Regions from separate parts of the Vibrio sp. DW001 genome, predicted to be linked through region 2. Evidence: riboswitches for the same ligand, from Rfam matches in the RefSeq annotation. Region 2 holds a riboswitch; the other holds the start of a gene.
What was found. Region 2 has a riboswitch for lysine ahead of lysC (lysine-sensitive aspartokinase 3). Riboswitches for the same ligand answer to the same signal wherever they lie in the genome.

Region 1 (7,351 bases), 1.0 Mb from region 2:
ATAATGATGTTTGAATCCAATGGACAAGACCTAGAAATTATTGCACCTCAAATGAATAATTACGAATGGGCAACACGACATTTTGAAGGCGTACCAAAAATGAAATTGGTCGATTCGAATGGGGATGTAGAATATACCTACCAGAAACTCGAAGGTAAAGATGGCTTTATGCCATATCAAGATGTGCAAGAACTTGTTGTGGAACACAACCAGAACAACGCCATCTTCTTCGGTAGCGAAGCTGAAATCACAGCGAAAGCGGAATTAGCGGCAGTTGCAGCAACAACCGTTGCGGCAGGAAGTTCTGCTGGACATGACAGTGCTTCAAAAGGAAACTTACCTAACGATGGTGTTAACCTCGATCAACTAAAAGCTTGGTATCTAAAAGCCTCTAAAGCCGAGCGTAAAGAATTCCGTAGATGGATGATTGACCAAGAATAATCCTTTATTCAGACAACAAAAAACCGCCAATAATTTGTTATTGGCGGTTTTTTGTTGTCTGAATATTATTCCCAATACGAAAACGTTTGCTTTTTACCGTCATATTGCTGTTACAAATAACAAAGGCTAGAATTGGACATACGCCCTTACTAGCAGCAGAACCTTTCTATGAAATTTCCCGGTCAACGCAAATCTAAACACTATTTTCCCGTTAATGCGCGCGATCCTTTAGTGACTCAAGTACAAACTAATAAAAGGATGACAAGAACGCATATCATTGGGATTGATCAGACATTAGTGGATATCGAAGCTCGAGTGCCCGATCATTTCATCGAAAAATATGGTCTCAGTAAAGGTCATTCTCTGGTTATTGATGACGAAACAGCGGAAGCACTTTATCAGCAACTAAAACGCGATGAGCTGATAAGTAATGAGTTTGCGGGCGGAACCATAGGAAATACGCTACATAACTATTCCGTTCTTGCTGATGACAAGTCGACCCTGTTGGGAGTGATGAGTAAAGACATTGAAATTGGCAGCTATGGCTATCGCTATTTGTGTAATACCTCTAGCCGTATGGACCTTAACTACCTCCAATCGGTCACGGGTGCGATAGGACGCTGTTTTGCGTTGATATCGGACAATGGCGAAAGGACCTTCGCCATCAGTGAGGGACAGATGAATCAATTACGTCCTGATAGCATCCCTGAATCGATTTTTGAAAATGCTTCTGCCCTGGTCTTAACGGCATATCTGGTTCGTTGTAAAGAAGGCGACCCGATGCCGGACGCAACAATGCGCGCTATAGAGTACGCCAAAAAATATCATGTCCCTGTGGTGCTTACTCTTGGTACAAAATTTGTTATTCAAGATGACCCACTATTTTGGCAACAGTTTTTAAACGACCATGTATCAGTTGTGGCGATGAACGAAGACGAAGCAGAAGCGCTCACCGGTAACGGAGACCCTCTGTTAGCCGCAGACAAGGCATTGGATTGGGTTGACTTAGTATTGTGTACTGCGGGCCCTGTAGGACTGTTTATGGCTGGTTATACGGAAGATAGTGCTAAGAGACCAACTACGTTGCCGTTGCTGCCTGGCGCTATCGCCGAGTTCAACGAATACGAGTTTAGTCGACCAACCATTATGGATGCGTGTGAGTCACCAATCAAGGTTTACTCTCATATTGCGCCTTATATGGGAGGACCTGAAAAAATTAAGAATACGAATGGAGCAGGGGACGCTGCGCTTTCTGCGTTGTTGCATGATATGGCTGCAAATAGATATCATAAAGAAAATGTGCCAAATTCAAGTAAGCATCAATACCCTTATTTAACGTATTCCTCGTTCTCTCAAGTGTGTAAATATTCAAACAGAGCGAGCTATGAAGTATTAGTACAACATTCCCCCCGATTATCAAGAGGATTACCTGAGCGCGAAGATAGTTTAGAGGAAGCGTATTGGGAGAGATAATAGTTGTTGTATTAATAGAATGATAAAAAAAGAGCTCCATAAGGAGCTCTTAATAATTTAATTCATTTACTTTAGATTAGGAAATCATCTAAAGGTTTACCAGCATCAAGCTGCGATTGGATAGTAGAAGGTGTTCTACCTTGCCCTGTCCAAGTTTTTTCTTCGCCATTTGTATCAACATATTTATATTTAGCTGGGCGAGGTTCGCGCTTCTTACGAGTTTTTGTTTTGGTTTCGCCAGATAACGCAGAAATTAAATCTTCAACATCAATGCCATCTTTTGCAATCATCTGAGCATATTCAGCTAGCTTAGCTTCTCTTTCCGCTAAAGCTGCTTTTTCTTCGTCTGCTGCTGAACGACGTTCTTCAACAACGACGGTAAGTTTTTCTAGGGCTTCTTCTAATTGCTCAAAAGTTAATTCGCGAGCAAAGGCACGCAGACTACGAATATTGAGCAGCGTTTTTGTAAGTTCTGACATGTTTACTTCCATTTGATTATTATTAAACACCACAATAATAACAGTCAAATTAAATAATACCAAATTATTTAGAATTAAATTATATATATCGTACTAATCTCGCGACATAATAATATAAATTTTTGTAAATTGACCTCATATTTCCAATTCGATGAACTGATATTTTGACAATTCTCTGACATTATTACGTAACCGTTTAAAAAGCAGTGTATATCAACCGTATTGGATTCTATGGACATATCTATCGAATGAAATGAATTGTGACGGCTTTTTATGTTGCAAAAGATGGTCAAATCCGTACAATTGCGCGCACCTTATTCAGTTTCTAGGTTTATATAAGAGTTTTTCTTTATAACCTAGCTGTTTACTGAGGTAGAGGAGCAATAACTATCAGTACATTCTATTGGGGTGATGCCAATGAATAGCCTAGAAAGGAGTTATTGCCGAAGTGAGTGCGTTTATCAAGCCGCTTGCTGGGGTCGTATTTAATAATTACGACACTGCCATAGTGTATTTTTTATTAACTATGGAGCGCTACTGTGGGTTGGGAAACTGTTGGTTTTCTTTCACTTATCATTAACATATCCACATTTTACATGTTAATTCTGCAGTAGATCTCTAACCAATCGGTTTTGTAGATCATGAATTTAGTAGACTTTGCTTCGTCACCCTTATCGTTATTACCACCTTTAATGGCTTTAGGCCTTGCTGTCGTTACCCGCCGTGTATTAGTTTCCTTGGGTATTGGTATTGTATTAGGCGCCTTACTCCTTGCGGACTATTCCATATTAAACTCCTTTAGCTATATAGGCACTACGGTCAAAGGTGTATTTGTCGAGGATGGCGGTATTAATACTTGGAATATGAGTATTGTTGCCTTTTTAATCATCCTTGGAATGATGACCGCGTTATTAACTCTGTCAGGAGGCACTAGAGCGTTCGCTCTTTGGGCTCAAACACGAGTGAAAAGTAAACGTGGTTCACAATTGCTCGCGGCCTTTTTAGGCGTATTTATATTTGTCGATGATTATTTCAATAGCCTTGCTGTTGGCGCGATATCACGCCCTGTCACCGATCGTTACAATGTGTCACGGGCAAAGTTGGCCTATATTTTAGATTCAACCGCAGCACCTATGTGTGTATTAATGCCTGTCTCTAGTTGGGGCGCGTATATAATGACTATTATCAGCGGTATTCTAGTAAGCCATGGGTTAACTGAATATTCAGCTTTGGGTGCCTATTTACGTTTAGTACCAATGAATTTTTATGCGGTATTTGCATTATTGATGGTGTTTGCTGTTGCATGGTTTCAATTAGACATTGGTGCAATGAGTAAACATGAACATGAAGCGTCCTTAAACAATAAATTCACGTCTGATGACGGTAGTCCTGAAGCTCTAGAATTAAATGAAGAGCTCGCTATCGTAGAAAGTGAATATGGAAAAGTGTCTGATTTAGTCCTTCCTATTCTATTTTTGATTTTCGCAACGGTTGTGTCGATGATATATACCGGAAGCACGGCATTAGAAGCTGATGGTAAAATGTTTTCATTGCTAGGGGCATTTGAAAATACCGATGTTGGTCGCTCGCTTGTATATGGTGGCTTAGCCGGATTAATTGTTGCATTATTTACCGTCTTCAAACAAAAATTACCGATAGCCGATATTGCCAATACAGTTTGGATTGGTGCTAAATCTATGTTTAGCGCTATATTAATATTGATTTTTGCATGGTCGATAGGTTCGGTTATCGGCGACATGAAAACAGGGGCCTATTTGTCTTCTTTAATTCAAGGCAATATTAGCGTCCACTGGTTGCCTGTCATTTTATTTTTATTGTCTGGGTTAATGGCGTTCTCTACTGGAACATCATGGGGAACGTTTGGAATAATGTTACCGATAGCAGGCGATATGGCAGGTGCGACAGACTTAACAATGATGTTGCCTATGCTGAGTGCTGTTTTGGCAGGTTCAGTCTTCGGTGATCACTGTTCACCGATTTCAGATACGACTATATTGTCATCTACGGGGGCTCGTTGTAATCATATCGATCATGTTGCGACTCAATTGCCTTATGCCATTACTGTCGCGCTTGTCTCTAGTGTCGGTTTTGTTGTTCTTGGGTTAACGAATTCTGTCGCAACGTCATTCGCAACTGCCTCTATTGCATTCGTGATTGCCTGCTTCGTATTGTCGACGATATCTAAAGCAAAAAACCAACAGATGCAAAATGCGTAAAAAAAAAACACATTTTTAGGTTGAAAATTGAATCGAGCTTAGTTAGTGTGTTTATAAGCGAAAGGAACTAAGAAATTATGCGTATATTTGTAATGAACATTCATCATCACCATCATCCTGAGTAGTCTTTCGGGCGGTGTACGCATACCCGGGAGATAATAAATCCCGGAGGTCAAATCAAAGATTCGAACCCTCGGGAAATAAAAGCCCCGAGGGTTTTTTGGTTTTAGATGTTTCAACGTATTTATGCACAAAATCGCGCCAGTAATTTGTAATACAAAGCGAAATCAGAATTTAAAAAAATAACGAATATTCAGACAGGGAATAGAATAATGCAAACACAACGACTCAGAATTGCCATCCAGAAAAAAGGCCGCCTAAGTAAAGAATGCCAAGAACTGCTTAAAAAGTGTGGTGCTAAGTTTAATTTGATGGGTGAGCGTTTAGTTGTCCATACAGAAAATATGCCTATCGATTTACTACTGGTGCGTGATGATGATATCCCTGGGTTGGTCATGGATGGTGTAGTTGACCTTGGTTTTATCGGTGAAAATGAGCTAGAAGAAGTCCGCTTAGACAGAGTCGCTTTAGGTGAACCTAGTGAATTTGTTGCTCTTCGCCGTTTAGATTTTGGTGGTTGTCGATTGTCCATTGCTATTAATCAAGATGAACAATACAACGGTCCGCAAGACCTCAATGGAAAGCGTATTGCCACCACCTATCCACACCTTCTAAAAGCCTTTATGGATGAGCAGGGTGTTGATTTCAGCACTTGTAATTTACAAGGGTCTGTAGAAGTGGCGCCTCGCGCGGGTCTGGCGGATGCGATTGCTGATCTTGTTTCAACCGGAGCAACGTTAGAAGCGAATGGACTGAAAGAAGCCGAAGTTATTTTCCGCTCTAAAGCAACATTGATTCAACGTGCAGGTGAATTTGACGAAGATAAAGAAGCACTTATCAATAAGCTACTCACTCGTATGCAAGGTGTGATTCAAGCAAAAGAGTCGAAGTACATCATGCTACATGCGCCTACCGATCAGTTAGAAGCGATAAAAGCACTTTTACCCGGAGCGGAAAACCCAACGGTGTTACCCCTTGCCGCAGAAACAAACCGAGTAGCCGTACACTTAGTGAGTACAGAAAATCTATTTTGGGAAACGATGGAACAGCTTAAAGAACTCGGCGCGAGTTCAATTCTTGTTCTTCCAATCGAAAAAATGATGGAGTAAGTGATGAAGACTGTTGTTTGGCAATCTTTAAGTGAATCGCAGCAAGACTCAGTTTTAGAGCGTCCGGCAATTGCCGAAGGCGCAAATATTACGGCGACAGTGCAAGGCGTAATCAAAAAAGTCCGTTCTGAGGGTGATAAAGCACTGGTAGAACTTACGCAAAAATTTGATGGAGTGACGCCGGCGTCCATTCGTGTTTCTAGCGAAGAAATAGAGGCGGCCTCGGAGAGGCTTTCAGAGAAAATGAAAGAAGCGCTTGGACAAGCGTATAAAAATATTTCTGTTTTCCATAAAGCACAAAAGCCACTCCCACTTAAGGTTGAAACACAACCGGGCGTCGTTTGTGAGTTGTTAACAAGGCCAATCAATAAGGTTGGTTTGTATATCCCAGGTGGAAGTGCGCCATTACCATCGACGGTACTTATGTTGGGCGTTCCTTCACAAATAGCGGGTTGTCGTCAGGTTGTACTCTGCTCGCCACCACCTATTGCCGACGAAATTTTATACGTTGCTAAGTTGTGTAAAATAGATGAAGTGTACAATGTAGGCGGCGGCCAAGCGATTGCGGCAATGGCTTACGGAACCGAAACGGTTTCAAAAGTAGAGAAGATTTTTGGCCCAGGTAATGCTTATGTTACTGAGGCAAAACGCCAAGTTAGCAATGACTTTCGCGGAGCCGCCATTGATATGCCAGCGGGACCCTCTGAAGTTCTTGTTATCGCCGATGAGACGGCTAATCCAGAGTTTGTCGCGGCGGATTTATTGAGCCAAGCAGAACATGGACCGGATTCTCAGGTTATATTGCTGACACCTTCACCGGTTATAGCGGACAAAGTGGCCGATGCTGTACAGGCTCAGTTAAAACAGCTTTCGCGAGCCGATATTGCGGAAAAAGCACTCGGTTCCAGCGTCATTGTTATTGCAGATTCGATTCCGCAGTGCGTGTCAATCTCGAATGCTTACGGCCCTGAACACCTTATCGTTCAAACCCGATACCCAAGAGAGCTATTGCCTCTATTAGATAACGCTGGTTCGATCTTCTTAGGAGATTGGTCTCCAGAGTCTGTGGGTGATTATGCTTCTGGTACTAACCATGTTCTTCCTACTTATGGTTATACCCGCACGTATTCCAGTTTGGGGTTGGCTGATTTCTCTAAGCGGATGACGGTTCAAGAGCTCTCGGCAGACGGATTGAAGGGACTCGCATCTACGGTTGTTACAATGGCGGAAGCTGAAGGGTTAGATGCACATAAACGTGCAGTGACGATTCGTATAGAAGCGCTGGCGAAAGGAGAGTAATAGATGGAAAAGCTCGCGAGGAAGCAAGTTCAAGAACTTACCCCTTATCTCTCAGCCAGAAAAATTGGTGGGAGTGGCGATGTTTGGTTAAATGCCAACGAGTCACCGTTTGATAACCAATACCACATCACTTTTGATCGGCTCAACCGCTATAGCAGTTGTCAGCCACAAGAATTGATTGACGCTTACGCGA
Region 2 (7,351 bases):
AACCTCAAAATACAAAATCCACTCTATTTCTAAGATTACTAAGGTTCTGATAAGAAGCACTAGCTTTGTTGTTCCAACGGTCACATCTGCTTATATGTTGATGGCATTACAAACCAATATGACATTGTTCAGGTTTGAACACTCTTTTCCAAAAGACTCAAGAATTCTGACACAGACTGTCTATCCCATATCACAGCAATTGCGCTACGAGTGGAATCTATACAGTGCCTCTCTTAAGCAAGGGTTATTAACCGGCGATGCGCTTGCCATCAAACAGTACATAGTCTGGGCTTTACAAGCCATTAGACAAAAACCACAAGAATTATATTACAGCAATCTGATCATGGCTTATTTAGGTTTAGGTGAAATAAGCAAAGCAAATCAAATACGTTCAGAAGCCAGCTTCTTATTTCCAAATCATGACTTTTCAACCATAGACATAGAACCCATTGCTGTAGATGAAGAGTACAACCAAAATGCTGAAAATAATGTGATTGAAGAAGAGAGTAATTCGATTGAGTCTGATACTAGAAAAGAAGAGGGAGCGACTAAAAAGTAGAGTGGTACAAACCACCCTACTTACGAACTTATTGATTTAAAGTCTCGTCCAACGCTTTTAGACATAGAGCCACGTTTTCATTTCTCGAGGCGTACCCCATCAACCCTATACGCCATGTCTTTCCAGCTAATGCTCCTAAACCAGCACCTATTTCTAAGTTATAGTCATTAAGTAGCGTTGCTCTAACGGCACCATCGTCTACCCCTTCAGGTATATAGACGGCATTGAGTTGTGGCAGTCGATAATCTTCATCTACTACAAATTGAATCCCCATCAACTCTAAACCAGTCTTTAATTTTTCATACATGATCTGATGCCGTTTCCATGCATTCTCCAACCCTTCATTTTTTAGTAACAACAAGGCTTCATGCAGAGCATAAAGGCTATTCACCGGTGCCGTGTGATGATAGCTACGTTTACCTTCACCATTCCAGTAACCCAATACTAAACTTTGATCTAAAAACCAACTTTGCACAGGTGACTGTCTATTTTGAATGCGCTGAATAGCCGCTGCAGAAAAAGTCAAAGGAGATAGACCAGGCACACAGGACAAACATTTCTGACTACCGGAATACACGGCATCTAATCCCCATTCGTCTACTTTCAACGGCACGCCTCCAAGCGAAGTCACCGCGTCAACAATGGTCAAGACCCCTCTCTCTTGTGCTAAAGAAGCCAAAGCTTGTGCGTCACTGAGAGCACCTGTAGAGGTTTCAGCATGTACGAAGGCTAAAATTTTTGCATCAGAGTTAGCGTCAAGGGCATCTCTTACTTTTCTAACGTCAACAGGTTCGCCCCATTCATTATCAACCACGACAGCTTCACCACCGCAGCGGATGACATTTTCACGCATCCTTTCACCAAACACACCATTTCGGCACACAACCACTTTATCGCCAGCTTCTACTAGGTTGACAAAACAAGCCTCCATACCAGCACTACCGGGTGCAGATACCGCAATAGTAAACGTGTTCTCTGTTTGGAAGGCGTATTTAAGAAGCTGTTTTAGTTCGTCCATCATATTGATAAATAATGGGTCAAGATGCCCTATCGTTGGACGACTCAACGCTTGCAAAACTTGCGGTGATATATCTGAAGGACCGGGGCCCATTAATGTTCTATGAGGAGGTATAAAGCTCTGTATCGTCATAATTATTCCTTTTATAAGACGCGTAGGGTATTAAAGACTAACTCATAATTCACCATCCAACAATTCGACTCTAGTATAGAGGTCAAACCACTTGTTCAAGGACCGTTTGTACATTGTATAAATACTGGGCAAATATTAGTTTTAGCAATTGACATTTAGACGTCAACATCGTTCAATGAATAGGTCTGGATTTGTTTGAACTTGATTTAGATAATTCGCTTTATAGCAGAAGAGGAGCATTGCCCAGGCAAGTGTTTTGTGGAGCCTTAACTCCGAGACAAAGCAATCAGGGGGAGCAGTGCCGAGATGATATTTCATTGAGTGTGAATAATTATCGGTTGAGTAGGCTGAATCCTACCAATTGTCACCAACCTTGTTTGGTGAAGAGCTTCTGAGGTCCGCATCCATATCTAATGCTTTTCCTCTGCTCTAGTAATCTCTCTTCAATATAACAAAAATAGAAATACTGTTAATTTGAATACATACAGGGAGAAATGCCGTGAGCGCATTCAATGTAGCAAAATTTGGTGGCACAAGCGTCGCCAACTTTGAAGCCATGAGCCGTTGTGCTGAAATAATCGAGAACAACCCAAACACAAAACTTATCGTCATTAGTGCTTGCTCTGGTGTGACAAACTTGTTGGTTGAGTTGGCTAATGGTGTTCAAGACGAACAACGTCGTCGTGTTGTCATTGAACAACTTGAAGATATCCATTATGCCATCATTGATAAACTCGCCGACCCTTTAGAAACAGAACAATCAGTTGCCTCTTTATTAAAGAGCGTGGCATCGGCTGCTGAAGCGGCATCATTCCAAAGTAGCGATAAACTCACAGATCACATGGTTGCTTATGGCGAACGGATGTCAACCCACTTGCTCACTCAAATACTAAGAGAGCGCGGCTTAAGTGCGGTACGTTTTAACATTCGCGATATGATGAGAACCAACAGCGCCTACGGAAAAGCAGAACCAGAACTAGATTCGGTTGCCAAACTAGCACAAGAAAAACTCATCCCTTTATGCCGCGATAATGTTGTCGTTACACAAGGCTTTATTGGCGCTGATATAGATGGTAATACTACGACATTTGGCCGTGGCGGCAGTGATTATAGTGCAGCATTAATCGCAGAATCGGTTGAAGCTTCTGGCCTTGAGATTTGGACCGATGTTCCTGGTATTTACACGACAGATCCACGCATAGTAGCGAAGGCAGCACCCATCCCTGAAATCAGTTTCAGTGAAGCCTCCGAAATGGCCAACTTCGGAGCCAAAATACTACACCCATCGACACTAGTTCCCGCATTGCGCCATGGTATTCCCGTGTTCGTAGGTTCATCTAAAGAGCCAGAAAAAGGAGGGACTTGGATCAGACAAAAAGTAGGAAGTTCACCGCTGTTTAGAGCATTAGCATTACGCGGAAACCAAACCATGGTAACGCTGCGTAGTCCGAATATGTTTCAAGCGTATGGTTTCTTAGCCGACGTGTTTAAAATTCTAGCGAAGTATAAGATTTCCGTTGATCTAATCACTACATCAGAAGTAAGTGTATCGCTTACTCTTGATCAAACGAACACATCCGGTGGCGCGCCAGAACTACCCATTGACGCCCAAAAAGAGCTTGAAGAACTTTGTACTGTAGAAGTAGAGCAAAATCTCTGTTTGGTCGCGCTTATTGGCAACAATATGAGTGAATGCAAAGGTTACGCAAAAAAAGTATTCAGTACATTAGAAGACTTCAATCTACGCATGATTTGCTATGGTGCGAGTCCGCACAATTTGTGCTTCTTAGTACGTTCTGTTGATTCCCGTCGGGCCGTTCAGGATCTACATAGAGAATTATTCGAGCTACGTGAGTAATGGTCTTCGAATAAAAAGGCTTGGTATCTTTAACCAAGCCTTTTTATTCATCCTTCTTTGTCTTCTATCGTGTCGTCAAAGTCTGTCATGTTTAGCAATAGCTTCCACTACTAGCTGATGTTAGGGCCTAACCACTTCTCCGCATCAAGAATATTCCAACCTTTACGCTCTGCATAATCCTCAACCTGATCTTGTTGTATCTGAGCCACAGCAAAAAATCGCGAATCAGGGTGTGAAAAATACCAACCCGAGACTGAGGCTCCAGGCCACATTGCAAAACTAGATGTCAAAGACATACCAATCGATTCTTCAACATTAAGAAGCTCCCATAAAGCACCTTTCTCTGTATGCTCAGGACAAGCTGGGTAACCAGGTGCAGGCCTAATACCTTGGTATTTCTCTCTAACAAGATCTTCGTTGGATAACATCTCCTCGGGAGAGTAACCCCAAATTTCTCTACGCACTTTTTCATGTAAACATTCTGCAAAAGCTTCTGCTAATCGATCTGCTACAGCCTGAACCATGATTGCATTGTAATCATCACCTTCAGCTTTAAACTTATCGGCCAGTTCGCGCTCACCAATACCACCTGTAACCGCAAAACCTCCAATCCAATCCTTTTTACCACTCGATTTGGGGGCAATATAATCACTCAAACAATAGTTAAAGCCTTTAGGCTTTTCTGTCTGCTGACGTAAATTGTGAAGTACTTTTGCAACTTGCGTACGTGATTCATCAGTATACACTTCGATATCATCACCAATGCTTGCGGCAGGAAGTAAAGCACAAATACCACTTGCTTTAAGTAGGCCTTCACGTTCTATTTTGTCCAGCCATTCATTCGCATCGTCAAATAATCTTTTCGCTTCTTCACCGACTTCTTCATGTTCAAAAATCTTAGGGTACTTACCCATAAGCGTCCAAGTCATAAAGAACGGGGTCCAATCTATATAGCGTCTTAAGCTCGCCACATCGAAATTTTCAAAAACGTGTACACCTAATTTTGCCGGTTCTGGGGGGGTATAATTCTGCCAGTCAATCGCGACTTTATTATCTCGTGCTCTTTGTAATGAAACAGGCTTTGTGCGTGGTTTTTTACGATTATGCTGATCTCGAACTTTGACATAGTCTTGTTCGACTTTTTCAACAAACGCTGGACGCAATTCATCTGAAAGTAACGATGAACAAACACCAACAGCACGCGAAGCATTATTTACGTAAACAACTGGATGGCTATAATTCTGTTCAATCTTGACAGCGGTATGGGCTTTCGATGTCGTCGCGCCACCGATTAATAGTGGAAGATCGAAACCCTGTCGTTCCATCTCTTTGGCTACATGCACCATCTCATCTAACGAAGGTGTAATCAAACCTGACAAACCAATGATATCGACCTTCTCTTCCTTCGCCACCTTGAGAATTTTTTCGCAAGAAACCATCACACCAAGGTCAATTATCTCGTAGTTATTACACTGTAAAACGACACCGACAATATTCTTGCCTATATCGTGTACATCACCTTTGACTGTCGCAAGCAGGATTTTTCCATTTGCACGACTCTCTTCTTTCGAAGCATTAATAAAGGGCTCTAAATGCGCGACCGCTTGCTTCATTACCCGCGCAGATTTAACCACTTGAGGTAAAAACATCTTTCCCTCGCCAAACAAATCACCGACTACATTCATGCCATCCATCAAAGGGCCTTCAATGACGTGTAGTGGCTTAGAAGCATTAACTCTTGCTTCTTCTGTATCTTCGACGATAAATTCTGTAATGCCTTTAACGAGTGAATGCTCTAACCTTTTCTCTACAGGCCAACTTCGCCATTCTTGAGTAGATGAATCTTCTTCTTTACCCACGGCATTACCACGATACTCGTTCGCAATGTCGAGAAGGTTTTCTGTTCCCTTATCCGTTCTATTTAGAATGACATCTTCAACTGCATTACGCAGTTTTTCCGGTACGTTGTCATATATTTCCAATTGCCCAGCATTAACAATACCCATATCCATACCATTTTTAAAACAGTGATACAGAAATACGGCGTGTATTGCTTCACGCACATAATTGTTGCCTCTAAAAGAAAAGGATACGTTAGAAACACCACCAGATATCATTGCGTATGGAAGATCGCGCTTGATATCCGCTACCGCATTAATAAAGTCTAATGCATAATTATTATGTTCATCGATACCCGTCGCAACTGCAAATATATTTGGGTCGAAAATAATGTCTTCCGGTGGAAAACCGACTTCATCAACGAGAACACGGTATGCCTCAGTACAGATTTGTAACTTACGATCACGTGTATCAGCCTGTCCAATTTCATCAAAAGCCATGACAATAACAGCAGCGCCGTAACGGCGGATAAGCTTAGCTTGGTGGATGAATTTTTCTTTTCCTTCTTTCAGGGAAATAGAGTTAACGATACCTTTTCCCTGAATACACTTCAGGCCGGCCTCTATTACTTCCCATTTTGACGAATCCACCATGATAGGAACTTTAGATATTTCTGGTTCCGTCGCGCAAAGATTAAGAAAACGCACCATACACGCTTCAGAATCAAGCATCCCCTCATCCATATTGATATCGATGACCTGCGCACCACTCTCAACTTGTTGACGCGCAACCTCTAAGGCTTCATCGTAAAGCTCATCTTTGATAAGGCGCTTGAAACGAGCGGAACCTGTTACGTTCGTTCGTTCACCCACATTGACAAACAGAGTGCCTCTATCAATGGTTACTGGTTCTAAGCCAGAAAGACGACAAGCCTTGGGGATATCTGGCAATGGTCGAGGTTCAACCCCTTCCACCGCTAATGCCATCAGCCGAATGTGTTCAGGGGTCGTTCCACAACAGCCTCCAACTATGTTTACGTAGCCGCTTTCAGCCCACTCGATAATATGCTCCGCCATATCCTCTGGCGAAAGGTCATATTCACCAAACGCATTAGGTAATCCCGCATTAGGGTGAACAGAAACATAGGTTTCAGAAATTCTAGACATCTCTACGACATACTGCCTAAGTTCGTCGGGTCCTAAGGCGCAATTCAGACCAAATGAGATAGGATTTACATGACGAAGCGCGTTATAAAATGCTTCCGTAGTTTGACCTGAAAGTGTACGACCAGACGCATCAGTAATTGTTCCGGAGATCATTACTGGTAACGTGATATTCAATTCTTCAAATACTGTATCGACAGCAAACGCACACGCCTTTGCATTAAGCGTATCAAATATAGTTTCGATTAGTATAAGATCTGAACCGCCTCGTATAAGAGCTTTCGTCGATTCTGAGTACGCTTCTACAAGTTCATCGAAACTGACATTACGAAAGCCTGGATCATTCACGTCAGGAGAAATTGAACACGTACGGTTAGTCGGGCCTAATACCCCAGCAACAAAGCGAGGCTTATCCGGTGTTTTTGCCGTCCACTCATCCGCAACTGCTCTAGCTAGTTGTGCTGCTTGGTAATTAATCTCTTCACTCAGACCTTCCATATCATAGTCAGCCATTGCGATAGTAGTTGCATTAAACGTGTTCGTTTCTAGAATATCTGCACCCGCCTCTAGATAAGCGGAATGGATTTCTTTAATCAAATCGGGCTGACTCAAGACTAGAAGGTCATTATTTCCTTTTAAATCTGAGTGCCAACTAGCGAATCGCTTTCCACGATAATCCTCTTCTTCAAGTTTATATCCTTGAATCATGGTGCCCATGCCACCATCGATTAACAAAATTCGCTTCTTTAGCTGATTCTCTATTATTTCTTTTACACTACTTC

Region 1: linked by a shared signal. The riboswitch ahead of L3V77_RS10945 (Na+/H+ antiporter NhaC family protein) and the one ahead of lysC (lysine-sensitive aspartokinase 3) in region 2 are both predicted to bind lysine.

What each region holds. Positions count from the first base shown of each region.
Region 1 is NZ_CP091975.1:2,417,173-2,424,523, reverse strand. Features, by position in the region: gene L3V77_RS10960 (DUF2057 family protein) at 1-441, shown strand, start outside; gene L3V77_RS10955 (inosine/guanosine kinase) at 610-1,914, shown strand; gene L3V77_RS10950 (H-NS family nucleoid-associated regulatory protein) at 1,986-2,393, opposite strand; lysine riboswitch at 2,759-2,938, shown strand; gene L3V77_RS10945 (Na+/H+ antiporter NhaC family protein) at 3,035-4,630, shown strand; His leader region at 4,731-4,852, shown strand; gene hisG (ATP phosphoribosyltransferase) at 4,963-5,859, shown strand; gene hisD (histidinol dehydrogenase) at 5,863-7,158, shown strand; gene hisC (histidinol-phosphate transaminase) at 7,162-7,351, shown strand, end outside.
Region 2 is NZ_CP091975.1:3,425,429-3,432,779, forward strand. Features, by position in the region: gene L3V77_RS15595 (Wzy polymerase domain-containing protein) at 1-559, shown strand, start outside; gene L3V77_RS15600 (alanine--glyoxylate aminotransferase family protein) at 588-1,709, opposite strand; lysine riboswitch at 1,931-2,108, shown strand; gene lysC (lysine-sensitive aspartokinase 3) at 2,266-3,567, shown strand; gene metH (methionine synthase) at 3,678-7,351, opposite strand, start outside.